DNA from 3 places in the Metabacillus rhizosphaerae genome. Region 2 is predicted to be linked to each of the others. Evidence: riboswitches for the same ligand, from Rfam matches in the RefSeq annotation. Region 2 holds a riboswitch; each other region holds the start of a gene.
What was found. A riboswitch is a leader RNA that binds a small molecule or an ion and turns the genes downstream of it on or off. The one in region 2 is predicted to bind thiamine pyrophosphate.
Positions count from the first base shown of each region.

Region 1 (10,158 bases), 240 kb from region 2:
AGAACTACAGCTCCAACAACAACAAGCCATTTACGGCTATTGGACTCTAACACAAAACCAACAAATGGCCGGACAAAAATTGCTGCAACAGCAAAAAGTGATGTGACAAGTCCAATCTGTAAGTCAGATGCACCAAGCGCTTTCGCCTGAGGAGGCATTGTTGGCATTAGCATCATAAAACTCATAAATAGAAATAGGTTTCCTATGATAAGTAAAATAAACGATTTCGTCCAAAGAACAGGAACGTCTTTCTTTTCCAACTCGATTCCTCCCTTCTCTAGCTGTGAATGACCGGTAAGCGTATAACAATTATTTTCAGGAACAATTCCATACTCTTAAGAAGACCATTCTATATTTATTCCACAAAAAGGCTTGTAGACCTTCTGAATATTTTACTTAGTTAATTAGTTAAAAATAGAGAACTACATGAATATCATATCACGATCCATTCATAAAATTAAGTATGACGTGATAAGATAGACCAATTAAGAAAAAGGCAGTGATTAAAAATCAATGGCCTTTTTTGTACGAATAGATTTATGAGAAATTAAACTTACGATGACATAAACTATAAGAGATAAGAAAATCGGTAAAACGACTGTATGCATCCCTAGTGCATTTGGTAATAAACGGTCAAACATAATATAGGAACCCATCCCAATTATCATTGATGAAATTGCACCATACTTATTGCCTTTGCTCCAATAAAGTCCAAACACGACCGGCCAAATAAACACTGATTCTAATCCACCAAATGAAAATAGATTTAACCATATTAGTAAATCTGGCGGACTTAATGCAAACAAAACAACTGATACTCCAATGATAGTCGTTACCCAAAAACTTGTCCTTTTCACTTGTTCCTCTGTTGCATTTGGGTTAATGTAATTCAAATAAATATCCTTTGTTATGGCTGAACTGACTAAAATTAGTAATGAGTCTACTGTCGACATGATTGCCGCCATTGGTGCTGCAAGGACAAGTCCAGCAAGTAATGGGGGTAAAACTTTCAAGGTTAGTGTAGGCATAACCGTATCTCCCACTTCAATTTCTGGCAAGATCGGTCGCGCAAACACTCCGATTAAATGCATTCCCAGCATAATAAATCCAATGACTAACGTACCAATCACAATCGCTTTATGCATTGCTTTAGAGTTTTTATAGGACATCGCTCTGACCGTAATTTGCGGAAGACCAACAACCCCGACTCCGACTAATATCCAAAATGAAGAAACATAAAGTGGTGTTAAGTCTCTAGCAGCCCCATAAGGCGAAACTAAGTTGGGATTCTCTGCCACTAGGTCAGCCATAATATTAGGGATTCCACCGCCAGCAATTATTGTAGCAACTAACAACACAGCAGTTCCAATAAACATAATGACACCTTGAACCGCATCTGTTAACGCAACTGCCCTAAATCCTCCAATAATGACATAAACAAGCACAGATACAGCAAAAATAAACAATGCGGATGTATAAGATAACCCTGTCAATGATTCTATCAGCCTTGCCCCGCCTACCCATTGCGCAGCCATTGCTGAAAATAAAAAAACAATAATACTTACTGCAGAAATGATTACAACCGCATGACTCTGGTATCTTCCCTTTAAAAAGTCAATTAAGGTTATCGCTTTATATTGCCGAGCCATAATCGCAAACTTCTTACCTAACACCATAAGGACAAAATATCCTGTCGAAAGCTGAGCCATTGAAAGAAGGACCCATCCTAGCCCTCTCGTATAAGCAACACCCGGTCCTCCGATAAAGCTACTAGCACTTCCATACGTAGCAATCATTGTCATCGCTAAAACAAAGCCACCTAACTGCCTTCCTCCTAAAAAATATTCTTGAAGAAATGAATCAGTTGATTTAACAAATTTGTTTGCCCAAAACCCAATTAAAAAAATTACAATAAGAAATAATAATAACGGAAAAATAACTCCCCAATTCAAGTACGTTCACCACCTTCCTCTTCGTCTTCAAAAGGTACATCTGAAAAGAGAAATTTCACAGCTAAAATAACAAGTATCCCAATAACAATAAACCCTAATATACAACTATAGAAAAACCATTCAGGCAGTCCAAATATGTAATTATAATGAGCTGGATCACCAGAACCTAATCCATAAGCAAAGCCGAACCACCAAATAAAATTAAAGATAACAAGTGCAATACCTATTTTCGCTTCCTTATGGGCAATTTTAAATCGTTTATCTTTCATATTAATCCCCCTCACTCACTTATCTTATGTTCCTTAAAGCAGTACTTGAAAAAAAAGATAATAATTATCACCATTATTAGAAAAGAATATCATACCTTGTTATCTTTTTTTCATCAACAATGTAGTTCTTTTATAGGTAAAAACACCCTAAAAATAAGCTTCTAAAATTAAACCCCGCTAAGAACCTAGCGGGGTTTAAAAACTTATTCCGTTATAACACGAATATCATCAAAATAAAGCACACTAGACAAAGTCGTTCCTGGTTCTTTCGCATTTACATATATAGAGAACTCCTGAACTTTCTTCGCATTCACTGCATCTAATTTTTCACCTGTGTGGATGTATCCCATGGTGCCACAACAAAAGTACTGAATGGAATCTGGATGAGTTGTGGTTCATCACTTAGCCTTATCAGGGCCTAAAAAAAAGAACACTATCAAAATTTTTGATTGTGTCCTTCAATCTATTATTTAAAATGAAATATAGCTTTAACGCTTAGATCTTTTTATAATAAAAAACAGTAGTATGGAATTCCCCATTTGCCGATTTAGCATAGTATGGAATTTTTCCAGCTTCAATATAATTAAGTGACTGATATAGATTATTAGATGGATCTCCTTCTCTTGTGTCCAAAACAATTAAACTTCTATTTTCAAGTTTTGCTCTGTCCTCAGCCATTTGCATTAGTGAACGACCGATTCCATTTCGTCTAAACTGAGGATCGGTCATAAGTTTGCCAATTTCAGCTCGATGCCTTCCATTTTCCTTTGTATCTAAATGTAATTGAACACTACCTGCCAATTGATTGTTTATTCTTGCTACAAATAAAATCACATCCGGCTTTAATACAGTCCGCCAATAATTTATTGCCTTGTTAAGTTTCATTGGTGGTAAAAAACCAATCGATGCACCATCATCCACTACAAGCTTCAATAATTCAGAAAGCTCATCAATTTCTTTGTCGATTACTTTAATTTCTTCTATTTTCAGTACCATATTTTTGCTCCTTTCGTTTAGTTTAAACTTACTAATTATTGTATTGTTCTCCCCACCTTTACCAATTTATAGTAAATGCGTGTTATAAATATGTAAAGTTACGGTATTGTAATAATAGTAGGTGTTATGACAACAGTTAAAAATAAAAGGGAAAAGGAAAATAGTTTGGACAGAAGTTTCAAAATAAAAAAATGAGCCACATGGAATAATGGTAGCTCATTTTGTATGCTCTTATTTTATTGTTGTGGATTGTTTTGATAGATCATTGCCGTAGCTTGTGCTTGTTGGAGTTTTTGTTGTGCATTTAGAACGTCGAGTTGCTCTTGCTCAGCTTTTTGTTGAGCTTGTTTTAGTTGATGAATTTCTGTTTGGACCTGCTGCTGAGCATGTAGTAATTGTTGATTTTCCGTTTGAAGCTGTTGATGAGCCTTTTGAACATCTTGTTGCGCTTGTTGGAATTTCTGTTGCTGATTTTGATCCATAAGGATTAGCCTCCAATAATTATAATCGGGTACAGAATTGCCCCATAATTATCGTGCTCCATATTCAATTTTCTATTCTAAGGCAACATCTAAATTGACACTACATAACCCTATTAATTGTTTCCTTAAACCTTTTCCTCATAAAGAAACTCTAAAGTTTTTACTTTACCCTTGCCATTTAAACTGTTTCCTTAATTCGCAATAAAAGGGGTTTTCAACAGATACTTGTTATCATGAATTTGCTGGATGAGAAAATGCGCAATGTCAGCATTCATTATTTTGGTACCTGGCACGTCTCTAGTATTTTCCTTTATGTATCCTGTCTATGGTCCTTCAACTACAAACGGTAGACGCACTAGGGTCCAGTCTAGCTCACTATTTTTTAGAATTTCATGTTTTGTTTCAATATCCAATTAATTAGGCTCAACATGGACATGTACGTCATAAACACCATGTTTGGTTTTTAGGACTTCTTCTACTTTTGTTGAAATATCATGTGCATCACGAATCCCTAGATTTGAGTTCACAAGGATGACAATGTCAACGACAGAATTATTCCCATAGTTCCTTGCCTTAATATCTTTTACACCCTTAACACCATATTGAGAAAGAACGGTATCTTTATATGACTGAATCTTATCTGTATCATAACCATCCGTTAAATGATGAGAGGCATCACGAAAAATATCTAATGCTGTTTTACAAATAAGTAATCCCACGATTACAGCCGTTAAAGGGTCTAGCCAGGGAAGTGCGAATTGTGAACCAATTATCCCAATAACTGTTCCAATACTAACCAACGCATCTGAAAGATTATCTTTTGCAGCAGCCATTAATCCTTGGCTATTGATCTTTCTACTTAAATTTTTGTTATATCGATAAACCAAAAACATAACGATTGCACAAAAAATCCCTGTCCATGCAGAAATTAAATCCGGAGCTTCATGCTCGTTCGCAAAAACAGATAAAATTGCTCCATACAATACTTGAATTCCTACGACAATCATGATGAACGATGCGACCATTGAAGCAACCGTTTCTGCCTTCCAATGACCATAAGGATGATCCTTATCAGCTGGTTTTTGTGATACCTTAAGTCCAATTAAAACTGCTACCGAGGCAATGATATCTGTGGCATTATTTAAACCATCGGCTTTTAGGGCTTCTGAATTTGCTGAGTATCCGACAATTAATTTCAACGAGGATAAACAAATGTAAGCAATGATACTAATCATTACCCCTCGTTCACCCAATTTTAAATCGTTATATTTTTGTTCTTCCATTTATGTTTGAGCCTCCACTTTTCAATTACTTGAACATAATAACAAGTAACAATCGTGTGGGTCTAGAGCAATCTTGTTTCACTATTCTATACTAGTAATGTTTGTGCAAAAAAGTTTCATCAGGCAAACTATTTTTATCTCTCTCGTAGATTTTGTTCTCTAGCTTATATGGAAGTCTACCCCATATGAATATAGTTTTAATTTCCCTGCAATTGTCTGTGAAGAAAAATTGTCCCAGGATGTGCTATACAAAGGAATAATCCCCTCCTCTTGCAATGCATTTGCCCATGCTATTGCAGTTTGAACACCATAGCCTCTACCTCGATATTTTTCCATCGTTTCCACACTTGCCTCTGCAGCTGATGAACTTCTCCTCGCACTACAACATACTGAAACAACAAACCCATCTTCTATTATGCCAAAGCATGGTTGTCTCCACTCTAGTTGTTCAAAAATAGTTGGGAAACCTTCCAAAAGTAAATGTCTGTTCTCCTTGGTCATTCTTATAGCACTAGAAGGTCTATTGAAGTTGTCTGGAAAAACATATGCAGGGCCAATCCATAAGTTTCTTATAGGTTGAGTACTGCTCTTGAATATAGTAATTAGCTTAGACAATTTAACATTTGTTGAATCTTTAGCAATAACTTTTTTTATCTCGTCTATTTTCGTATTAGATAGAGCTGAATGAAATTTTGTAACATTTCCATCTTTTGTTCGTCCAAGAAAGAATAAGGGAGCATTCATTTTTAGAGGATCATTTATTTGTTCCATACGTCCAGATATATCATATTGAAATAAAACCTCGGCCTGAATTTCCATTAGTTCTAGATCTGAAAACATGTTACCTTACACCCCCTATAGCTAGATGCTGATATAGATTGAATGGAACCAAATTTACTCTTAGTCAATAAAACTCATCTAAAAGTTGATAATATTCGATTTTTGTCTCATCAACTTCAAAACCATACTCATTTAGAAAAAAAGGAACCATATCCTCGCCAAAATTATACCTTATACTTCTTATTGCCAAAGCCAAATCCTGATGTCTATCAGCAACTCCAGCTCGCCCCATATCAATAAAGCCACTGACTTTATCATTGTCCATTATGATATTTGGAAGGCAATAGTCGCCATGAGTAAAGACCAATTCCTCATTTACAGGTTTCTTTATGATAAGGTCCTGAAAAAGTTGCTTGGCTGTTTTACCACTTCTTTTCTCATCAAAATCTTCTTCATCCACAAGCCCCTTCTTAACTCTCCGCCTCGCTTCTTCTATTTTTTTCTCTAATTTCTCATTAAAAGGGCAGTCTTTGATGCTTATCCCATGCATCATTTTCACACCTATAGCCAACAATTTCATTAACTGCGGTAAGTTGTTTTCATAGAATTGGTTGGAGGCATCTTTTCCTTTTATTTCTGAAAGTAATAGATATTCATTTTCTTCATCTTTTTCATATTGAAGAACCTTTGGTACAGGGAGCTTCCCCTGTAACCACTCTAAGCGATTCTTTTCATCTTGTAGATTTTCAATTGTCTTGATCGATTGTATCTTTAAATATTGATTGTGGTTATTGGTTTTCAAAAGGAAGGTTTTCGATTCAGAGAGCCCGATCGTTATCTGCTCCCATGTGTAGCCATTAACTAATTTCGTTAATGTCATTGGAAGATGCATCATCTTTGTTCACTACTTTCTCTATACTATTTTACGTTGCAACGATAAAAGACAGTTCAATATTTAAGGATAGTTGTCAGAGTCTTTATTAAATTCGTCACTTTTAACTATGATAAATTTATGGTATAAACCTTTCTACTACAATACTCAATATTCCTCCATAAAAAAACAGCATCACTAATTAAAGTTATGCTGTCTTCGTTTTATTAATATTTAACCTAGTGAGTCAATTAATTCTTTCAGTTCTCTAGCACTTTTTGCTGGGTCTGCTGAAAGACTAATCGCTGTAATGACTGATACACCGTTACCCCCACTTTTCATTACAGGAGCTGCATTTTCTGAGGTAATCCCACCAATCCCAACGATAGGAACATTTATACCCTTGTTTCGAACCTCTAGAATTAGCTTCGTACCTTGAGCAGCTTTCGCATCCACTTTTGTTTCCGTGGAATAGATAGGACCAATTCCTACATAATCTGCTCCTTCGGCAATTGCTTTTTCAACTTCTATCAGATTATGAGTAGAAACCCCAAGAATTTTGTCCCCAATCTTTCGTCTGACTGCTTCTGCTGATTCATCATCTTGACCGATATGAACACCATCTGCATTAAGTGCTAAGGCTAACTCCACATCATCGTTAACTATGAATGGAATCATATGTTTTTTGCAAATGCTTTGTAATACCTGAGCAAAGTGAAACTTTTCTTCATCTGTAAAAGCAGCGTTGCCTTTTTCTCTAAACTGAAATAACGAAATTCCACCTTTGATTGCTTGCTCTAGCACATGTTTAGGGTCCAATTGGCAATTAGTACTGCCCATAATAAAATATACTCGCAGTAAATCACGCATGTCCTTTGTTGAAATTCTTGTCACAAACACCCTCTCCTTGCCAACTACAGTTTATCAACCCTAGCATATTTACTGATATCTTCAGAGGAAACTTTAGATAATTGATTTAGAAATTCAATTTGAAAGCTTCCTGGACCCTTTTCTTCTGTAAGATTTGCTGCTATCTCAGAAGTAATTCCATATGTAACAAGCGCTGATACTGCTGCAAGGAGCAGATCCTTTTCAATAGCTGAAAACGCACCAATTACAGAACTAAGTAAACACCCTGTTCCTGTTACTTTTGTTAAAATTGGATGACCGTTGTGAACAACAAAAGTTTTGCTACCATCTGTCATCACATCATCCTTCCCAGTAATAATTACCGTCGTTTTTAGCTGCTTTGCCGCTGTTTGTGCTAATTCTACTGTATTACCATGTCCTTCACCAGCATCAACACCTTTAATAGTCCATTCGATACCAATTACATTTGCAATCTCGGCTGCATTTCCTCTTATGGTTGAAATCGATAATTCTTCTATAATTCGACGTGCTGTTGCAGTTCGATAAGGCGTGGCCCCTGCACCAACAGGATCAAATATGACTGGAACGTTATGTTCATTCGCTGATTTTCCTGCTATTAACATTGCCTCAATTTCATCAGGCGTTAACGTGCCAATATTTAATACTAATGCACCCGCGATCTTTGCCATATCTGCCACTTCTTCCTTCGCATATGCCATGACGGGTGAAGCACCTAATGCCAATAGACCATTTGCTGTAAAATTAGTTACAACAACATTTGTAATATTATGGACAAGCGGATTTTGCTTTCTCACTTTTTCTAAAGTACTTATGATTTGTTTGTTTATCATTTTTTTGTCCTTTCTATTTTTTGGGGGATAACTTTTTTGGGGGACATTTTTGGGGACAGTCCCCAATAGTTGGGTGGGGACTGTCCCTCTTAGTTAGTCGAAGCGTCTCTATTGCTTAAAAATACTCTCTCGAAAGTTATGGAGGAGTGTCCTTTTTACTATTTGGGGACTGTCCCTCTTTGCTTTGCAGGGACTGTCCCCATCATTATGCCCCCATCATTACATCAAAAAAGCACTTCGCTACCTTCGCAAAGTGCTCTTAGTTCCCCAATCACATTCCCTACGCTGGCATTATCCAACAGGTTATCACGGTCAGCAATGGCGTAATTGCAATCTCAGCCGGTTTCCACCAGCCCCCGAAAAAAAATTGAATTTACAGGTAGTTTACTTAATCTAGAGGAAAAAAACAAGGGTTATGAAAATACTATGGAGAACCCCTACCATATATGCTGCTAATCGCATATCAACTTTATGCGACTGTGACATAGAATATATAGCAGCAAATGAATCAACCATTACTTTTCGAAGTTTCCTTGAAACCTCTTCCTCTGACCAATAATATCCTTGGTTATTTTGAACCCATTCAAAGTAAGAGACCGTTACACCACCCGCACTTGCTAGGATATCAGGCACAAGGAGAACTTCTTTACTATCTAAAATTTTTGTTGCTTCTAAGGTTGTGGGTCCATTTGCTGCTTCCACTACGATCTTTGCTTTTATACGATCTGCATTTTGTGCCGTAATCTGATTAGAGATAGCAGCAGGGACAAGAATGTCACATTCCTTTTCTAGTAATTCCTGATTCGTGATAACATCAGAGAACAAATTCGTCACTGTCCCAAAACTATCACGACGATCAAGTAAATAAGGAATATCAAGTCCATCTAAATCATAAAGAGCACCATTTGCATCTGAAATACCAATTACTTTCGCTCCAGCATCATACATGAATTTTGCCAAGAAGCTTCCTGCATTTCCAAAGCCTTGAACAATAATGCGTGCTCCTTGTAAGCTAATTCCCTTTTTCTTGACTGCCTCTTCAATGCAGATTGTTACACCGCGAGCAGTTGCTGTCTCACGACCTTGTGAACCACCTAACACAAGCGGCTTTCCTGTAATAAAGCCTGGGGAATCAAATTCACGAAGGCGACTATACTCATCCATCATCCATGCCATAATTTGCGAGTTTGTATATACATCTGGTGCCGGAATATCTTTAGTCGGGCCAACTATTTGGCTAATTGCACGAACATATCCACGACTTAATCTCTCAAGTTCGCCAAACGACATATTCCTTGGGTCACAGATAATCCCACCCTTCCCACCGCCATAAGGAAGATTTGTAATCCCACACTTTAGACTCATCCAAATCGATAATGCTTTTACCTCATCTTCATTGACTTCTGGATGGAAACGAACACCGCCTTTTGTTGGGCCTACTGAATCATTATGCTGAGAACGGTAACCTGTAAAAATTTTAATTGAACCGTCATCCATGCGTACTGGAATACGCACCGTGATCACTCTAAGTGGTTCTTTTAATAATTCATACATCTCCTCGGTATACCCTAACCTTTTTACTGCAGCTTTTATGATTGATTGTGTTGAACATAATAGATCCATGGATTCACTTTGCTTATGCTCTGGTTTTTCAGTGTGATGACGATTTACAGGGGCTGGCGCTTTCATGCAATACACCTCTTATGTATATGTAATTTAATGAGAAAATCCTTGAATATTTTTGTAACCTATATAAAAGGGAAGGGGCGATCCCTTAAAGGAAGCCCTTAAATCTTTTCTTCCC
Region 1 covers NZ_CP147403.1:4,712,795-4,722,952, forward strand. The annotation lists gene WCV66_RS22780 (MFS transporter) at 1-260, opposite strand, end outside; gene panF (sodium/pantothenate symporter) at 504-1,952, opposite strand; gene WCV66_RS22790 (YhdT family protein) at 1,949-2,221, opposite strand; gene WCV66_RS22795 (hypothetical protein) at 2,425-2,571, opposite strand; gene WCV66_RS22800 (GNAT family N-acetyltransferase) at 2,717-3,217, opposite strand; gene WCV66_RS22805 (hypothetical protein) at 3,454-3,699, opposite strand; gene WCV66_RS22810 (cation diffusion facilitator family transporter) at 4,113-4,982, opposite strand; gene WCV66_RS22815 (GNAT family N-acetyltransferase) at 5,142-5,822, opposite strand; gene WCV66_RS22820 (APH(3') family aminoglycoside O-phosphotransferase) at 5,887-6,642, opposite strand; gene thiE (thiamine phosphate synthase) at 6,868-7,527, opposite strand; gene thiM (hydroxyethylthiazole kinase) at 7,548-8,354, opposite strand; TPP riboswitch at 8,615-8,724, opposite strand; gene WCV66_RS22835 (Glu/Leu/Phe/Val family dehydrogenase) at 8,748-9,977, opposite strand.
Region 1: it holds a riboswitch for thiamine pyrophosphate, as region 2 does, so the genes downstream of both, thiM (hydroxyethylthiazole kinase) here and thiC (phosphomethylpyrimidine synthase ThiC) in region 2, are expected to answer to the same signal.

Region 2 (10,158 bases):
AAATGTGAAGTTAGAGAATTCATTATACAAGGCACTTGAATTCGATGAATTAAGGATATACTATCAGCCACAGTATGATAATAAGAATAAGCAAATCTTCGGTGTTGAGGCACTGCTTCGCTGGGAGCACCGAACAAAAGGAATGATTTCCCCTGGAGAATTTATTCCACTTGCAGAGGAAACTGGCTTGATTGTTCCGATTGGTGAATGGGTACTAAGAAATGCATGTAAGCAACTAAAAGAGTGGCAAATGAAAGGTTATCCTGAAATTACTGTATCTGTGAATGTTTCTGCCCAGCAGTTTAATAAACCGAATTTTGTAAGCATGGTAAAAGAAATCATCGAAGAAACCCAGTTATTACCTCGTTTTTTAGAACTTGAGCTAACAGAAAATCTAATTATTCAAAATACAGAGGAAACCTTACATAAAATGTCTAGATTAAAAGGTCTAGGGATTAAGATATCAATTGACGATTTTGGGACAGGCTACTCTTCTTTAGGTTATTTGAAGAATTTTCCGATCAATACCTTGAAAATAGACCGATCTTTTATCAAGGATGTTTGTCATGATCCTAAAAATGCTGCGATTACCAATACAATCATTACATTAGCTCATAATTTAAACCTACACGTTATTGCTGAAGGGGTAGAGTCATTAGAACAAATTGAATTCTTATCTTTAAATGATTGTTATCGTATACAGGGTTATTATTATTCCCGTCCTATTAAGCCTTATGATTTGGTTCAAACCTATTTTTAATTACATAATATATCATCATTTTGTTCTTTCATTCTACAACCAAACAGGAGGCGTTAAAGGTGAAAGCAATACGTGGAGTTCTTAATTATTTAAGTAATGGTGGAGTGAAATATGTCTTTGGAATACCTGCAGGCTCTGTAAATGCCTTTTTTGATGAACTATATGACATCCCAGAAATGACACCGATTGTTACAAAGCATGAAGGTGCGGCTTCTTATATGGCGGCAGCTTATGCAAAATACTCTGAGTCTTTAAGCGTTTGTATTGGTTGTAGTGGCCCCGGAGGAACAAACTTAGTCACAGGTGCTGCAAATGCAATGCGGGAGCATTTACCTTTATTATTTTTGACAGGTGCTGTTCCAGTTCATACAAATGGACTTAATGCATCACAGGAATTAAATGCGCAGCCGATATATGAGTCAGTGACAAAATATAGTGTAACAGTTAAGAATTCAAGTGAGCTTTTGCCTACGATTGTAAAGGCAGTTGAAATTGCTTTAACAGGAATACCTGGTCCGGTTCATGTAGCAGTTCCTATAGATGTACAGCTTGACTTAATAGATGATCCTGATATTCCAGCTTTTCCAAATGTGAAGGTTCAAGAGCCTGATTTAGAAATTATTAACAAAGTAGTAGAGAAAATTTCCGAGCATCAAGATGGAATTATTTTTGTCGGTCAAGGGGCGAGAGGTGCAGTAAACCAAGTCATTGAATTAGCCGAATTGTTGAATATGTCGATCCTAACTACTCCTCAAGCGAAGGGTTTAATTAGGGATGATCATCCATTATTTAAAGGAGTATTCGGCTTTGCAGGTCATGAGGAAGCGTCAATCTTAGTGAATGAAGGAAGCGGAGATACTCTTCTTGTTATTGGATCAAGTCTAGGGGAAACAGCAACTAATAACTGGAATCCTAATTTAACAAAAAATCGTCATGTTATTCAAGTAGATATTGATGAGTCAGTGTTTAATAGAAAGTACTATGTTGATCTACCTGTAGTTGGGGATACAAAACTGAGCCTACAAGCGCTCATAACTGAAGTGAAAAAAAGAATAACAGATAAGCATATTTATTCTTATAGAGAACAACCATTTGAAGATAATCAAGATATTAAAGAGTTCAATAGCCAGAATGTATTAGTCGCTTTGCAAAAGTTGTTACCAGACACGACACGATATACAATTGATATTGGTGAGTTTATGTCTTATGTGATCCATTATATGCATGTTAAAGCTCCACACACGTTTGATATTAATGTGCATTTTGGTGCTATGGGTACAGGCATTGGTTCTGCAATAGGAAGTAAGCTAGCTGAACCAGAAAGAGACGTAGTTTGTATAACAGGGGATGGCTGCTTTTTCATGCACGGAATGGAAATTTTGACGGCAAAGGAATACCAGCTTCCAATCGTATTTGTTGTTATGAACAATGCGCGTTTAGGAATGGTTTACCATGGTCATAACTTACAATATCAACGTTCACATTCCCGATTTGAACAGCAACCGGTTAGTATCTCTGCAATGGCAGATTCCTTAGGGGTTCGAAGTGCTCGTGTTCAGCGATTAGACGATATAACTCTTGAACTAATCCATTTTCTTCGATTAGAAAATGGACCGGTTGTTTTAGAGGTTGAATTAGTTGACCACAACACTCCACCGATGGGAGATCGTGTGAAATTTCTTTCTTCATTTGGGAAATAATTGATTAATCTTACCTAATAGAAAATGCTGACATGAATGTGATTTACCACACTCATGTCAGCATTTTTTATTTCAACAGTTAAGAAAGTATAAATTTTTTGGTGTCTAGCTACAGCGCCTAGCCCCTCTTGGGTCTAAGTCACAAATGAATTGAAGACAAAGAACGTCTTCTATTCATTTGCGTCTTATTGCCCGAGGCTGATCAAGGCGCTTGCGCTTTTCTTAATTCCATCTTTGGTTTCAAAAGGAGTTCAGCTTCAATGATATATCTCTGTGGTGCTGGACCTATAAAGGTAAAGGGATAGCAAGTTATTAAAGTTAATGTGTGTCTTGGTTTAGGTACAATGACAGTACTATCATCCTTTTCAACAATTCGAATTTTTTTAATCTTATACATGTAATATGTATTAGACCTCTCGACAATAAGCTTATCACCTACTACCAATTGTTCGAGATACCGAAAAAAGGTATCTCGATGACCTGCAAGAACAGAGTTGCTTGCTTCCCCAGGTAAAGCCGTACCTCTAATGTGACCAATTCCCTTTTTTAAAATCGTCTCACTATCTCCATGAAAGATCGGAAAGCTTTGCTTTAGCTTAGGGATCGATAGAGAACCTAGTTTTTCACCATTCTGAGGTGTAGAAGTAACGACAGGTAGCAAGTGTGCACTATTTTTTTGTTTTGTAATGACTATTTGTTCATCTATGTTTTCATCTGTATCTAGGCCAACCCAAGTCCAGTATGCATGATAACTAAATACACTTAAACCAATTAAAATTAGAACAATGGAAAGGGTAGGTAAAGTACGCTTAATCATTTAGTTCCTGTTGTAGTCTCTTTGAATAAAGATAGCCAATTAAGCCAAATCCAACTATTACCAAACCTACTATCATATTTACCCATAATGATGAAGCGGTATCTGGTAAACGATTATGGAATAAAGAAGTGAGTTCGCCTGCTAAATCACCAACCTGTGCAAATTCTATACCAGATTGAATAAGGAATTCCGAACTAAGCATTTCCTCTGATAGCTGCATATCTAATAGTAATTCACCGTATGTGCTATAAAACTGGATCAATAACTCATTCCCATATAATTCTTCCATTCCCATTAATTCCTTAAAGGATGCAGCTGTCTCTACCCCATTTTTATCGACTAAAAAAAAGCGAGGTTCAAGCTGTAAAATAGTCATCATATCTTTTAACACAGCGACCAGTTCATCTTGTTGTACTACTGTAAGCTCAGTTGTGTTTTCGAGCATAAGAAAAGGATTTAATCTAGTAATAATGTCTTCCATTTGTTGTTCAAGTAATGTCTCGTCAAGTTCCATAAAGTGAGTAAACAAGGAATCTACTTCTGCATCTGTTAAGCCAATTAAAGCCATGAATTCCTCTAGTTCTGCCATCTCTTCGTCATGGCCTAAATAAAAAATAAGAGCAATATCGAGGTCTTCAATAAATAAATAATCTTCTACGGATTCATCAAACTCTGCTAATAAAATATCTAGCTCAGACCTTGTAATTTCATGTTGAATTAATAAATCTGCTAAATTTTCATCAGTTATAGGTGTTCCGAGCATGCTTTTTAGATCTTCAATTGTTTCAAAGTCATCAATAGATAGCTCGTAATAATCAAGATATTCAGTTAGATCATGATTAGTCCATCCTAATTCTGATAGTATTTGATCTACTTGATCTTGTGGCAGTGCTGCAAAAGCTGTTTGTTGGACAATAAATATGAATAAAAAGCTTAAGATTAATCCTTTTTTCATGCTTCACGTTCCTCCGAATTGTTGGTTTATGCTGGTATTATTTGTGATTTTTTTTTTATTATTCTACTGGTAATAGAAAATAATAGTATGAAATAGGAGGAGGAAAGTAAGTTTAGCGGAAGATAATTAATAAATAAGTAAGTTACTAATGAGTCTAAAAAAGAAAAAAGACATGTTTGGTTTTATTTTGAGACATAAGGAAAAGTGTTAGAATAGTTTGATGAAAAATAGAGTTATATTGTATTTGACATAGATACTTATGTCATTGACATGAAAGATAGGGATGTAAGACAACTTTCCAATTACTTTCATCTCACATAAAAAGATTTAAAAGGTTATTTGGGGGATGTTTATGAGTTTTATAATTGGCGCAAAAAAGCCTCACCATGCCCATCGCTTTTTTGCAAAAACAACTGATACCAAAGCCCATTATCATACAATTGAAGGCTATACAAGATCAGTAAATGGTAATAGCTTTGATCGACATATTCATATGTATCGTGGGGTTACCTCCTTTGAAAACAAGCATTATCATCGTTTTTATGGGAAAACAGGTCCTGCGATCCCTTTAGCAGATGGTAGTCATTATCATGAATTTGAAATGAGAACGTACTATAATTACGATGAACCACTTGAGGTAAAATTCGGCGGAGTAAAATATGGTGATCCGAATCGGCCTAAGCACGATCATTGGTTTAAAGGGAAAACACTGGATATTGTCGGAGAAGATCCTTATTTTTAACCTCATTAGGTTAGATGATTTTCTATATTATTTGCCTCAGGTCACAGAAATTTCACAATGGTAATTGATAGAGAAATGTGCTTGAAAATTTATTAGAAAAGAGGGCAGTAGTAAGCCCTCTTTTCGGATTTCTGGATTATCGATAAATAGCAGATCCACCCTCGATAAATTCCTTGGATTTTTCATCCATTCCTTTAGTGAGAATTTCTTGTTCGGATAGTGTGCCTTCATTTGCCATTTGTCTAATATCTTGTGAGATTCTCATTGAACAGAACTTAGGTCCACACATTGAACAGAAGTGGGCTGTTTTAGCTCCTTCAGCCGGTAATGTTTCATCATGATATTCCAGTGCTCTTTCAGGATCTAATGAAAGATTAAATTGGTCATGCCATCTGAATTCAAAGCGTGCTTTTGACAGGGCGTCATCACGATTTTGTGCACCAGGATGCCCTTTGGCCAGGTCTGCAGCATGTGCAGCAATTTTATAAGCGATGACCCCTTCGCGAACATCTTCTTTGTTTGGTAAGCCAAGATGTTCTTTTGGGGTTACATAGCAAAGCATCGCTGTTCCAAACCAGCCGATCATCGCTGCACCGATGGCTGATGTAATATGGTCATATCCTGGGGCAATATCAGTTGTTAATGGCCCTAATGTATAAAACGGAGCCTCTTTACAGATTTCCTGCTGTTTTTCTACGTTTTCTTTAATTAAATGCATTGGGACGTGTCCAGGTCCTTCAATCATAACTTGGACATCATACTTCCATGCAATCTCAGTTAATTCACCTAATGTTTCGAGCTCAGCAAATTGTGCCTCATCGTTTGCATCTGCAATTGAACCAGGTCTTAAGCCGTCACCAAGTGAAACTGAAATATCATACTTTGTTAAAATTTCGCAAATCTCATGAAAATGAGTATATAGGAAATTTTCTTGGTGATGGGCTAAACACCATTGGGCCAAAATAGAGCCACCTCTTGAAACAATTCCAGTTGTACGTTTTGCTGTTAAGGGAATGTATCTAAGGAGGACACCAGCATGAATTGTAAAATAATCAACACCTTGTTCAGCCTGTTCAATGAGCGTGTCCCGATATACTTCCCACGTTAAATCTTCAGCTATACCGTTTACTTTCTCTAATGCTTGGTAAATAGGGACAGTCCCCACTGGAACAGGGGAGTTACGGATAATCCACTCTCTAGTTGTATGAATATCTTTACCAGTCGATAGGTCCATAATATTATCAGCACCCCAACGTGTTGCCCACGTCATTTTTTCCACTTCTTCTTCAATAGATGAAGAAACAGCAGAATTTCCAATATTTGCGTTGATCTTCACGTGAAAATTCTTGCCAATAATCATCGGCTCACTTTCTGGATGATTGATATTAGAAGGAATAATTGCACGTCCTGCAGCTACTTCTTGGCGAACAAATTCAGGTTCCATTTGCTCTCTTATTGCAATGAACTCCATTTCAGGAGTGATAATGCCTTTGCGAGCATAGTGTAGCTGTGTGACGCTTTTTCCTTTTTTTGCTACTAACGGCATTATGTTATGTGATGGAAATAGTTCTAAATTTGATTGCTTACTAGCTGTTTTATAGCCATTATCTTGAGGCGTTACCATGCGTCCCTCATATCGTTCAACATCATTACGATCCAGAATCCATTTCTCTTTAATCCGTGGCAAACCTTTTCGAATATCGATTTCAGCAGTTGCATCTGTATAAGGACCACTCGTATCATACACTTGAACAGGTGGATTAGCTTCTTCACCATATGTATTTTGTGTTGTTCCTTGAAAAATTTCTCTTACTGGTACTTGAATGTCTGGTGTACTTCCTTGTACAAAAACCTTTTTACTTCCTGGAAATGGCTGTTTGATATTAATTTTCATGATTCTCCTCCTTAAAAGTGAATGAACATGAATTCTTTCAGAAACAGCAGAAGGCAAATAAAAAACGGGTTCTGAAATTCAGAACCCGATCGGTGTAAGTAATAATTGTAAGGAGAAAGATACGCTAGTAGCCCCTTATCAACTCTTACTACTTCCCTACGCTGGTATCATCCAGATCAGGTTCGAAGGGTCAAAGAACTTCAATCGCGTTCCTCTCTCAGTCCAGGCTATTGGACTCCCCTAGTAGAAAATGGTAATACTATTAAAATCATTTTTAACTATATCATAAATAAGTGACTAGTCAACGTAATATTTTGAAAAAGGATGATATTGATCCTATTAGACTAGTAGACTCTTCTAAATGAAGAAGGAAGCTTTTTAATTAATTCCAGCTAAGAAAAGTATAAAATTTTGTACTTAGTTTTGGTGTCTGGCTCCAGCGACTAGACCCTATTGGGTATAAGCCACAAATGAATTGAAGACAAAGAACGTCTTCTATTCATTGCGTCTTATTGGCCCGAGGCTGATCAAGGGACTTGCGCTTTTTTAAGCTTTCAATTGATCATAAAGCTTTATCATCCGATTTTTCCATTCAGAAGATAGTTCATCAAGTGAAAGTATGTATTCGATTTGCGAAAGATCTTTTTTATTATGAAAATATGTATTGTGAATGGTTGCAATGGAGATCTGTTTAGTATGTTTTTCAAGAATTTTGATATCCGAATGAGATGTTATGATTCCTTCTTTTAATACACGAAAGAAATATCCGGTGTAGCCTTTTTCAACTATCTTATTTAACAATGTATTGATGTTTGTATGTTTATTAATCGTTGAGCATGGAAATCTACCTTGTGAGATCTGTAAAACAGCATCTCCAATCTGAAAAATATCACCAATACAAACTTCGGTTTCCTGCATATTTGTTAAAGTCAGATTTTCACCAAAAGCTGCTTTTGGTAATGTTGTACCATATGTTTTTTTCCAAAATGCGTAGTGTTCATATGGATATACACATATGACTCTTTCAGATCCACCATGAAATTTATGGTTTTCAACATCATCACCGGTAATACGTTCAAAAGTTACCTCTAAACTTTCAACCGGATCTTTAGAAATTCCAGAACGGTATTCGATGCCTTTATGTGATAAAGTTTTTGGTGTTCCTTTGCTTAGCCAAATAATTTGTGATGTCATCCTAGTTCACATCCTTATAATTGTGGTGTTATTAATTTGATTTTACAAAAAAATACATCAATAAGTTACTTATTGATGTAATAAAAAATTATTTAATCTTTTTTTTGTAAGTCTAGGTTTTGGCTTGCAATTAATGTTAGATGCGAGTCTATCCCATTTTCTTTTGCGGTAATTAACATTTTTTTTTCGGTATTCTTCGATTACAGAATCAATCGAAATCATAATGACCACCTCGCACTTAGCTTTACTAGGTGGAAAAGTCCTAGTAATTCTATTATCGGATATTTTATCCTATTGTAAAGTGTTTGGTGTATATTTTTTCTGATTTTTTTAAAATCAATAAAGAAATATTATAAATTGGAATAGTGGTAAAAGATTCGTTTATATTTAGTGTTAATAGGATTTCCGAACATGAAAAAATATAGAAGGGGAGTGTTCTTTTTAAAAGGTTGTTTTCGCAAACTTTGTTGCTTTTAAAATAGTATTGGGTTGGTTGATTGCAGCGAGAGGATGCTCGCTTTCCGTGGGGCGGGCGATGAGCGTCCTCACCGCGAAGCGCCTGCGGGGTCTCATCTGTCCCGCTACTCCCACAGGAGTCTCGCATATCCGTTCCAATCAACCTAATCAGTTTTGTTCAAAAACAACAATCTTTTAGAAAAGAGCCTATTAAAAATATTGAGGTGACTTTCCCAGGTTAATTAGTACTACAAATAAGATTAAAGAGGGTTGTCTTTATAGAAGATTAATAGGGAGTGAAAAAAAAAAATAAGAGATAGAAGTCAACACTGCAGCAAAATATTTGGGATGCTGCAGTGCGTCTTGAGCTTAATTTCTACCACGACCATATCTAAATTGTGCATTTAACTGACCTTGAAGCATTTTTTTCTTAACTTCAGCTTCACTTTCACGTTGTTTTTCTTTTAATCTCATTTCTTTTAATATCTCAGTTGTTTGAACACCGTCCTCTCGTTTATCTGCAATGTCCATTAATGTCTCAATATCATTGAATGAATATTTTCTTGTGCCTCTATCATTCCGATATGGAGCAATTAATTTTCTTTCTTCGTAATATCGAATTTGTCTTAAGGTTAATCCGGTTAATTCACTTACTGTCCCAATCGAGATTACCTTCTTATCCTTGTATGAGCGGTCTTGCTGATTCATTCCTCCACCCCTCGTAAGAGATACTTCTTTTTACAAGTATAACCTTTGATGTAAGATATGACATTTATATTGTTAGAAAATCTAACAAAGAAATATATCGTGTGAAAAGCATGTAAGGTTTCGTCACAGTGAAAATTTAACTTATAAAGGGATAAATTTCAATAAAGAAAGTAATCATCCCTTGCTTAGGTTTTGTTTTTAGTAAGAAGGAAGATGGAGAAAGGAGAAAAAAATGTGTTTGTGCGTTAATGAACTATAATGCTTTTGCTTGATTGTAATATATAAGCTGGTTTAAAAGTTGCTGGGAAAGGTTATTTAAAAAAGAAGGCTGGAAAAGTGCAGTAACTTCTTCGAATTGGTTTGATTTTACGTTGTAAATTGTTAAAGTAACAATTTCTGACCCATTGATTATTGCCATGTATAACTGTTGGGACTTAGGTTCCGCAGAATTTAAATAAAAAACCTTCGTTTTATTTTCGTAATCCTCTTTGGCTACTACTCGTAAAGTCAATAGTTTCAACTCCTTCATAAGTTGAAACTATTCTCGACATGATTTCTACACTTTAAACAAATTTATACAAATTTAATAACTCTAAAGAAAATCTTAACATTATGTTAATCGTCCTATAACAATTTTAAGGTAAGTTAAAAGTAGCAAAATTATTATATGGAGATGAGCGTCATGAGTAAAATGCTTCAAAATGCACTTGAGGAACAAAGAAATTATTATTCTCAAAAATTACTCGCCATTGGAGTATACAATACACAAGTCCTGAGGAAGATGACCCTTACTGAATTAAAGAATGAGTACAATTATTTTTATCATAATGATCCACAAGTAAAAAGAAATCGGACGATGTAAGTATTGTTGAAAGTGACATTAAGAAGAGGTTAACACTTACAGTGTTTATTTATGGTGCTTCTTAATATTT
Region 2 covers NZ_CP147403.1:4,475,161-4,485,318, reverse strand. The annotation lists gene WCV66_RS21740 (EAL domain-containing protein) at 1-760, shown strand, start outside; gene WCV66_RS21735 (thiamine pyrophosphate-binding protein) at 820-2,460, shown strand; gene WCV66_RS21730 (class D sortase) at 2,663-3,277, opposite strand; gene WCV66_RS21725 (processed acidic surface protein) at 3,270-4,232, opposite strand; gene WCV66_RS21720 (YmaF family protein) at 4,585-4,974, shown strand; gene thiC (phosphomethylpyrimidine synthase ThiC) at 5,111-6,868, opposite strand; TPP riboswitch at 7,005-7,120, opposite strand; gene WCV66_RS21710 (MOSC domain-containing protein) at 7,415-8,062, opposite strand; gene WCV66_RS21705 (MerR family transcriptional regulator) at 8,888-9,226, opposite strand; gene WCV66_RS21700 (hypothetical protein) at 9,480-9,737, opposite strand; gene fbpA (Fur-regulated basic protein FbpA) at 9,909-10,088, shown strand.

Region 3 (10,158 bases), 950 kb from region 2:
AGATTGGATAAGACTGCTTTTATTGGTGTACATACAGGTCATCTTGGATTTTATGCCGATTGGGTACCTGATGAAATTGAAAAACTCGTTATCGCCATTGCGAAGACACCATACCAGGTTGTGGAATATCCAATATTAGAGGTTATTATTCGTCATAATGATGGTGGTCGTGAAGCGAGATATTTAGCGCTAAACGAATGTACAGTGAAAAGTATTGAAGGTACTCTTGTGATGGATGTTGAAATCAAGGGACAAACCTTTGAAACGTTCCGTGGTGATGGGCTATGTATGTCTACACCTTCTGGTAGTACTGCCTATAATAAAGCATTAGGTGGTGCGATTCTTCATCCTTCATTACGAGCAATTCAGCTGGCCGAAATGGCATCCATCAATAATCGAGTGTTCCGTACAATCGGATCACCGCTTATCTTACCTGAACATCACACTTGTATGTTGAAGCCAGTGAACGATGTTGATTTTCAAATTACGATTGATCATTTAACTCTTTTACATAAGGATGTTAAATCGATTCAATGTCGAGTGGCAAATGAAAATGTAAGATTTGCTCGCTTTAAACCTTTCCCGTTTTGGAAAAGGGTACGCGATTCCTTTGTAGGGGATATAGGAAGATAAAAGTAGGAAGGTTTTCATAACATGACATTTCAACTAAATTGGAAGATTTTAAGTGAAGATGTTGGCAAAACTGTTTTGGATTTTGTGAAAGAAAAGAAAATCTCAAAGCGTGCTTTAACGGATATTAAATTTAACGGAGGAGATTTATTAGTTAATTCTCATCATGTGACGGTACGTTACAATCTTAAAGAGAATGATATCCTCACTGTTATTTTTCCTAAGGAAGAAAGAGGGGCAGGTCTTATTGCTGATGATGTCCCATTTAAAATTGTTTATGAAGACGATCATTGCTTAGTAATTGATAAACCTGCCTTTGTACCATCCATTCCATCCCGCGACCATGTAAAGGGAACATTAGCAAATGGATTAATAAACTATTATCAACAGCAGCAAATTCCTTCAACGATTCATATAGTGAATCGCTTAGATAAAGATACCTCCGGATTAATGCTTGTAGCAAAGCACCGTTTTGCTCACTCATTATTTTCAGATCAGCAAAAGAAAAAGGAAATTCATCGTACATATGAAGCGATTGTTCATGGAGTGATCGAACAGCAAGCGGGAACAATTACAAGCCCAATTGGCCGTAAGAAAGACAGCATTATAGAGAGGGAAATTTGTGAGGATGGCCAGGAAGCGGTAACTCATTTTCAAGTTCTTCATACTCTTAAAAACAAAACACATATCAAGCTAGTGCTTGAAACTGGTAGAACACATCAAATTCGTGTACATCTTTCGTCAATGGGTCATCCGCTCTGTGGTGATACTTTATACGGCGGGGATGTTAAAGAAATTAACCGGCAAGCACTCCACAGTGCCCAATTATCATTTTGGCACCCTTTGTTAGAAAAGGAAGTACAGTTTGCATCTGAATTGCCTGAGGATATGGAAAGATTGGCTAGAACCCACTAATTGAGTTAGTGGGTTCATTTGTGTTTTAGAGAAGACTATAGCTTAAAGGAAAGCAAAAATGAAGAGAGGCATTAACTAAAGAATAATCTACCCTCTATCTCGGAATCTTGATTCATCATATGGAAGCGTGGAGTCGACTGAAATTAGTTGATCCTCTGGATAACGATAAGCGGTAAGCTTGTTGCCAAATACAGCACCAGTGTCAATGTTAATCGTGCGTTTTAATCGCTGCGGTTCTTTTATTGGAGTATGACCATAAATGATTAGAGCTTTTCCATCATAATGCTGAGCCCAATCTCGACGTTCAGGCGTCCCATCTGGATTCTTTTTACCAGTAATATCACCATATAAGACAAAGGTCTTTACAGCATTACTTTTCTTTCCAATATAGTCCTCTCGAATTCCTGCATGTGCAACAATTAAGTTTCCCTTGTCAAGAACTTGATATAATGGTGATGATTCATAAAGCCAAATAAACTGCTTTTTAACCTCATTTTGTTGGCTATGGGAAAGTGCCTCATATTCAGCAACAGTTGTTTCAAGACCATGTGTAATTTGAACTTTATTACCAAGAAAAAACCTATATAGCTTATTGCAGTGGTTTCCAGGTGAATAAAAGGCATGTTTCTCTTTGACTAAGCGATAAATTACATCAACTACTCTTAAAGAAGCTGGACCACGATCAGTTAAATCTCCAACAAATGAAAGCTTACGACTATCAGGATGTACAGGAATTCCTGAAGCCCAATCATACCCCAGCTTTTTCGTTAAGGCTTCAAATTCATTAAAACAACCATGGATATCTCCAACAACATCAATTTGCACTTTATCACCTCTGATATTTTTTTGAACTTTTTTTGGGGACAGTCCCCAAATGAAGTCCCAAATGTATAAGAATCAGTTTACAATGATTAAATTTCAAGACTTACAAAGGTTTCAATAATTGAAGGGACTGTCCCCAATGGATCGTTATTTTTGATGGATGATATGTAAGGTGTCCAAATGGGGACTGTCCCCATCTCAAATGTCCCCATCTCAAAAAAAATAGTACCCACTAATTAGGGTACCATCTTTTTAATCAAACATGTATTTTCGTGTGCGGGATCTTACGTTTAGGACAATGCCGATTGCGACCATGTAGGTTGCGAGTGAGCTTCCTCCGTAGCTTACGAATGGTAATGGGAGGCCTGTGATTGGTAGAAGGCCAATTGTCATTCCGACGTTTTGGAATACTTGGAATGTGATCATACCGATGATCCCTGTACATAGATAGCTACCAAATGGATCGTTGCTTTCTAATGAAATATGAATCATTCTGTAAATTAATAAGAAGAAGAGTGAAACGACAATACTTCCTCCAATAAAACCAAATTGTTCAGAAATGATAGCAAAAATAAAGTCTGTATGGGCTTCAGGTAAATAGACCTCAAGGTTTGCATAACCTTTTCCCCTAAGCTCCCCAGAACCGATTGCAAGTAAGGATTTTACGAGCTGGAAGCCTTGTTCACCAGAATATTCGTAAGGGTTTAACCAGCCGTAAAATCTGTCGAGTTGATATTCTTTTAAAATATACTTGTGGAAAAAGTCAGGAAACTTAAAAAAGATAATCAAGACTGTTCCGATTGCAAGGAGCGCAGAAGTAACTGCTGTTAAAATGATTCTCCATTTAATTCCAGATACTAAAACAAGTGATGCAATTATTGCACAGAATACCATTGTCATACCCATATCTGGTTGTCTAACTAGCAGAAGAACAGGTGGTGCTGCAGTAGCTGCAAGCTTTCCTATTAAAAGAAAATCATCTGTTAGGGTATTATTAGGGTATTTTTCTCTGTGATCAGCAATAATCTTACTCAGTACGATGATCATAAAAATCTTCATTAATTCTGAAGGCTGAAAGTTTCCTAAAGGCCCAAGCTTATACCAGCTTGTAGCACCTTTAATTGTTTGAACAATTCCTGAAGGCAAAACCTCTAAACCGAGTAACAGCAGCATGCCAAATCCGTATAAATACCATGAAAGCTGTTTAAAGCGATCGTAATCTATAAGCATTGTTACGAAAACAGCTACTGTACCTATCACATACCATTGAAGTTGTTTCATTGAAAAATTAATACCTTGAAGTACTGAAGGGAGTGTTTCTTCTGCACTGTTAATAGCGAATGTACTAATAATCGCTAATAAAAACATAATAAAAATTAACGTATAATCTATTTGCTGTTGAGGGAATTTTTCAGTTGTCATAGTTGATCCCTTTCTAATCTTTAAACTTGAAAATTTCTACATTGTCATTGTATCATTAACCATCTTAATCGATTGTGAACGATTTGCAAAGAATCCTTTGTCACAGAATATGAAAATGTAAATTTTTTATGAATGTTTCGTTGTTCATTGTAATGCGCCACTTATTTCATATAGAATATTATAGTATTTATTAGATGTAGCGCAATATGTAGAATGGATGAAGAATGTGTCGAATAAATGGTATATCTCTATTTTACACTACTTTTTCATTTTATTTATCCCATATTCTATGGAAGTAATTATGACCCAAGCCTCAGGTAATTAATGAAATAGTCTAAGCGGGAGAGACTAAATGGAGAGGAGGACCTATAGTGTCAGATGAAAGAGAAAAAGTAGAATTGGAAGAAGAAGCATTACTAGCTGCGTTATCAAGTCAGAATATGGATGAATTCCGTGAGATTTTTTTAGAGCAGCATCCATATGATCAAGCAAAGCTTTTTGTGAAGTTAGAAGAGGAAGACCGTAATACTGTTTATAAATATCTGTCTCCAGAGGAAATGGCGGCTGTTTTTGAAAATATTGAAGATGATGATGACCAGTATGAAATGTTTTTGTCTGAGATGGATCCTACATTTGCAGCAAATATGCTTGGACAAATGTATGCTGATGATGCTGTAGATGTATTAAATGAGCTAGACAAGGATCAAGTTGCAAGCTATTTAACGATTATGGATGATGAAGCTGCTGAAGAAATCCGCGAGCTTCTCCATTATGAGGAATATACTGCAGGAAGTATTATGACGACGGAGTATATTTCCATTCATGCAAATCAGACATTACACTCTGCCATGCAGATCTTGAAAAATGAGGCACCTAATGCAGAGACCATTTATTACATTTATGTCATTGATGAGGATAAAAAACTAGCAGGGGTCATTTCTCTTAGGGATTTAATCATTAATGAACCAGATACAATGATATCTGAGGTAATGAATGAACGTGTTTATACCGTTAGTGTTGCAGAAGACCAAGAAGAGGTAGCCCGAAAAATGAAGGATTATAACTTCTTAGCACTTCCTGTTATAGACTTTAGAGGTCACTTACTTGGAATTATTACAGTAGATGATATTGTTGACGTAATCGATGAAGAAGCCAGTGATGATTACTCAAAGCTAGCAGCTATTTCAGATGTTGATTCAAATGATCGTGGTCCATTTTCAGCAGCAAAAAAAAGACTTCCTTGGCTAATTATCCTTCTGTTTTTAGGTATGTTTACTGCTAGTCTTATTGGCAGATTTGAAGAGACTTTAGATAAGGTAGCCATTTTAGCTGTTTTTATTCCATTAATAGCAGGGATGGCAGGAAATACTGGTACACAAGCTCTAGCTGTTGCGGTAAGAAGAATAGCAGTTGGAGATGCTGAAGAGCAAAGTACATTTAAAATGGTTTTAAGAGAAGCTGGAACAGGTCTGATAACAGGAACGATATGTGGAATTGTTGTTACACTCGTCGTTTTTGTTTGGCAAGGGGATATCTTTTTAGGAATTTTAGTGGGGATTTCAATTCTAGCTACTTTAACAGTTGCGACGATTGCAGGGGCCTTTATCCCGCTCATCATGCACAGATTAAAGGTAGATCCAGCGGTGGCGTCAGGTCCTTTTATTACAACAATTAATGATATCATTAGTATTTTAATTTACTTTGGCATGGCTACTTTGTTTATGCAATATTTAATTTAGTGGTTATAGAAGAGTTAACATTTTACATGAAGCTTTTACTTTGTTTTAATAAAGAAACACTTTTGGTGAACGATATCAAATAGATAAGGGAGGGATATGATGCATGGTGCATCCGTAACTTCATTAGTAATAGTTATCCTTGCGGCATTTCTAACACCTATTTTGTTACACCGCTTAAAAATGAACTTTATGCCAGTTGTTGTTGCTGAAATCATTGTCGGATTAATAATTGGTAAAAGTGGCTTCAATGCCGTATCAGAGGATATGTGGCTTGAAACACTGTCAATGCTTGGTTTTATTTTCTTAATGTTTTTAAGTGGTCTTGAAATTGACTTTTCAGCATTCGCTGGAGGTAAGAAGAAGGAAAAGCTTCCTTCAGGAAAAAATGCTCCAAATACATTTTTAGTATCGAGTGTCATTTTTGCAGGGATTTTTGTTTTATCATTACTGCTTTCCTATTTCTTTGTCTTGATCGGCTTAATGGATAATGCCTTCTTAATGACGCTGATTATTTCGACGATTTCACTAGGAGTTGTTGTACCGACCTTAAAGGACGCCCAAATTATGAAATCAAATATCGGGCAAATTATCCTTCTAATAGCTGTTATTGCCGATTTAGTAACGATGGTTTTACTTGCTGTCTTTGCGTCAGTTTATGGTGGAGGAGACAGTAACACGTGGTTATTGTTAATTCTGTTTGGAGCGGGTGTTTTACTATATTTCTTAGGGAAATCCTTCAAGAATCGTTCATTTATTGAAACGATGTCAAAAGGAACAATTCAAATTGGCACGAGAGCTGTATTCACACTTATTATTGTGTTAGTAGCTATCTCTGAAACAATTGGTGCTGAAAATATCCTAGGAGCTTTCTTAGCAGGTGTATTAGTTTCACTTTTATCTCCAAATAAGGAAATGGTTCAAAAGCTTGATTCCTTTGGTTATGGATTTTTAATTCCAATATTTTTTGTAATGGTTGGAGTAGACTTAGACATCTGGGCATTATTTAAGGATCCGAAGATCTTTTTATTAATTCCTTTACTTATTATTGCCCTGCTAATTTCGAAGATTGTTCCAGTGCTTTACTTAAAACGCTGGTATGATATGAAAACAACTCTTGCATCAGGTTTTCTATTAACCTCAACACTTTCATTAGTGATTGCTGCAGCAACAATTGGGGAAAGAATGGAGATTATTACTTCTGAGATGTCAGGTGCTCTCATATTAGTTGCCGTTATCACGAGTATAGTCACACCGATATTCTTTAAAAAGCTCTTTCCAGTGCACAAAAATGAAAATCCAAAAATTAAAGTTGCTTTTATCGGTGCGAATCAAATGTCATTACCTGTAACAAGAGAGCTAAACCCAGATTTATATGAAACAACGATTTATCATATTCAGCAAGATAAACTTGATAAACAAATTTCTGAATCATTATTTGAAATAAAAGAATTAAAAGATTTTCAGGTTGAGACGTTAAAGGAACAAAATGCGTTTGAGGTTGATCTGATAGTCGTTGCAACAGGTGATGAAGAAAGAAATGCTGAAATCGCTCTGTTTGCAAAAGATGAACAAGTGAATCGTATCATTGCCAGTGTGGCTTCACCTGAATTAGATGGAAAAATGAAGGAACATGGTATTGATGTTTTCTCTACATTGCTATCTACAAAAACAATGTTACGAGCGCTTATTGAAGCACCAAGTGTAATGCGGATTATTACAAACCAAGAAACAATGCTTTATCAAATAAACTTAAACAATGCAAAATATGATAATATCTTGTTACGTAACTTCCCGTTCACAGGAGATATCATTTTCGTTCGAATCTTTAGAGGAAAGGATTCGATTGTTCCTCACGGGGATACTGATTTAAAGCTTGGTGATCGTCTAATTGTTACAGGCTCAAGAGAGTATGTGAAGGAATTAAAACGAGAGCTTGAGCTTATCTGATTTTCAAATGTATTATCTGAATGTTTAAGAAGTTTTCCTTGAAAGTTAAAAAACATTTGGTATGATAGATATAAGTCAATAATAAGACCGCTAGGGGATCCCCAATAAAGGGGCTGAGATGAAAGTGTTTCTTTTTAAACCCTTATAACCTGATCTGGTTTGTACCAGCGTAGGGAAGTGGATTACGGCATAAAACAACTATGTATGTAAACCACTTTCTTACCCGGAAAGTGGTTTTTTTATATTTTAAGGAATTGCATAAGAAAATGAATTAAGGTGAAAAAGTTGGAGATTCATGTCATATCTGACGGGAAACAGACAGTTTGTGAATTAACAAAACGAATAGTAATGATTCACGATAAAGTAGATTATATCCATATACGTGAAAAAACGAAATCAGTATCGGAAATACTGGAGATTGTCTCGATCTTACTAAATAACGGAGTACCAAAGAGTAAGCTAGTTATTAATGATCGACTTGATGTAGCACTTTTGCACGAAATTCCTAATGTTCACTTACCAGGACATAGCTTTCCTATCGAAAAGGTAAGACGAATGAACCCTGATTTAAGGATCGGTCGATCTGTGCATTCTCTGCAAGAAGCAATTGAATGTGAAAAAGCAGGTGCGGATTATCTATTATTTGGGCATATTTTTCCAACAAATTCAAAACCAAACCTAGCTCCTCGAGGGGTACAACAAGTAGCTGAAATATGTCAAAGTGTAAGAATTCCTGTTATTGCAATAGGTGGAATTATTCCTAATAACATACCAAAGCTATCAGGGATGAATTTAAGTGGCATAGCGGTTATGTCCTATGTAATAGCAAGTGACAATCCAAAGAATGCATTACAAGAATTAAGATTGAGTTTAGTAGAGGTGAGAAACCGTGAAAACACAGTTTGAGGTAGGAATCATTGGTGGTGGTATCATTGGTCAATCGATCGCCTATCAATTAGCAAAAGAAGGCGTATCTGTCCTTATTTTAGAAAGTAATAAGATAGGGAATGGTGCGACAAGTGCTGCAGCTGGTATGCTTGGTGCAAATTCTGAGTTAGAAAATAATGATGCATTTTTTCAATTTGCTAAAGAGAGTCAACAACACTACCATGTATTACGTGATGAACTTTCACAAATATCACAGATTAATATTCAGTTTGTAGATAAAGGGATGTATAAGCTAGCGATGACAGATGCTGAGGCTTCTGCTTTAAAAGATGTTGTGAAGTATCATGAATCAGTGGAATGGCACTCAAAAGAGGTAGTACTAGAGAGTGAACCCACTCTATCAGCAACAATTAAAGGTGCACTTTACATACCAGAGGACGGACATGTGTCACCATACCATGTTTGTGCAGCATTTTCAAAGTCTGCTAGATTACTAGGAGCAACGATTTTAGAGAATACACCAGTACATGAAATAAAGAAAACAGTAACGAATGAGTACACTCTATCTACTCCGGTCACTGATTTTGTATGTAAAAACATTGTCATCGCAAATGGAGTTTGGAGTGGACATTTCTTTAAGAAATTAGGTTTAGATGCTGGAATAACTCCTGTAAAAGGGGAATGTCTGTCTATTAAAAGCAATGATATAGGCTTGGAGAAAACAATTTTTTATGATCATTGCTATATTGTACCAAAAGGTGATGGGAGATTTGTCATTGGTGCGACGATGGTTGAGGATGATTGGAGTACAGTGCCAACAATTGCTGGAATCCAATCACTCATAGAAAAAGTAACACCGATTATACCTAGCATTTCTTCAGCACAACTTATTGATACATGGGCAGGCTTAAGGCCACAAACAATTGATGGAAAACCTTACATTGGTCAACATCCTGAAGGTGAAAATATTTATTTTGCAACTGGCCATTATCGAAATGGTATCCTATTAGCACCGAAAACAGGGTTGATGATTAGAGATCTTATTTTAAATAGGAAACAAAATGAAGACTATGTGAAGGCATTTTCAGTTAATAGACTTCAAGTGCAAACAATGAGGTGAAAAAGATGAGCATTAAATTGAATGGTGAAATCGTAGAATTAAGTGGTGACATTCAGACGATTCAACAGCTATTAGCTTTTTATAAGCTAGAGGATCGACTTGTCATTGTCGAGCATAATCGAGAAATTATTTTAAAAGACCAATATGAATCAACTGATATACAGAACGGTGATGAAGTTGAACTTGTTCATTTTGTAGGAGGAGGATGATAACATGTTAAAAATTGCTGATAAAACATTCCAATCAAGATTATTATTAGGTACAGGTAAATATCCATCATTTGAGGTTCAAAAGGAAGCTGTAGCACAATCTGAGTCTGAAATCTTAACCTTTGCTGTTCGTCGAATGAATATTTTTGAAGAATCACAACCAAACTTTTTAGAACAGCTTGATGTTTCAAAGTATACTTTACTACCTAATACTGCTGGGGCTAAAACAGCTGAAGAAGCAGTAAGAATTGCTAGACTTGCAAAAGCATCAGGCTTATGTGACATGATAAAAGTAGAGGTAATTGGCTGCTGGCGTTCATTACTTCCTGATCCAGTAGAAACATTAAAAGCAAGTGAAATGTTATTAGATGAAGGGTTTATCGTATTACCTTACACATCAGATGATGTTGTGTTGGCAAGAAAATTAGAGGAATTAGGTGTACACGCGATTATGCCTGGTGCTTCA
Region 3 covers NZ_CP147403.1:5,427,773-5,437,930, reverse strand. The annotation lists gene WCV66_RS25740 (NAD kinase) at 1-633, shown strand, start outside; gene WCV66_RS25735 (RluA family pseudouridine synthase) at 655-1,545, shown strand; gene prpE (bis(5'-nucleosyl)-tetraphosphatase PrpE) at 1,633-2,370, opposite strand; gene WCV66_RS25725 (FtsW/RodA/SpoVE family cell cycle protein) at 2,620-3,789, opposite strand; gene mgtE (magnesium transporter) at 4,161-5,528, shown strand; gene WCV66_RS25715 (monovalent cation:proton antiporter family protein) at 5,628-7,475, shown strand; TPP riboswitch at 7,558-7,668, shown strand; gene tenI (thiazole tautomerase TenI) at 7,761-8,381, shown strand; gene thiO (glycine oxidase ThiO) at 8,365-9,483, shown strand; gene thiS (sulfur carrier protein ThiS) at 9,489-9,692, shown strand; gene WCV66_RS25695 (thiazole synthase) at 9,697-10,158, shown strand, end outside.
Region 3: it holds a riboswitch for thiamine pyrophosphate, as region 2 does, so the genes downstream of both, tenI (thiazole tautomerase TenI) here and thiC (phosphomethylpyrimidine synthase ThiC) in region 2, are expected to answer to the same signal.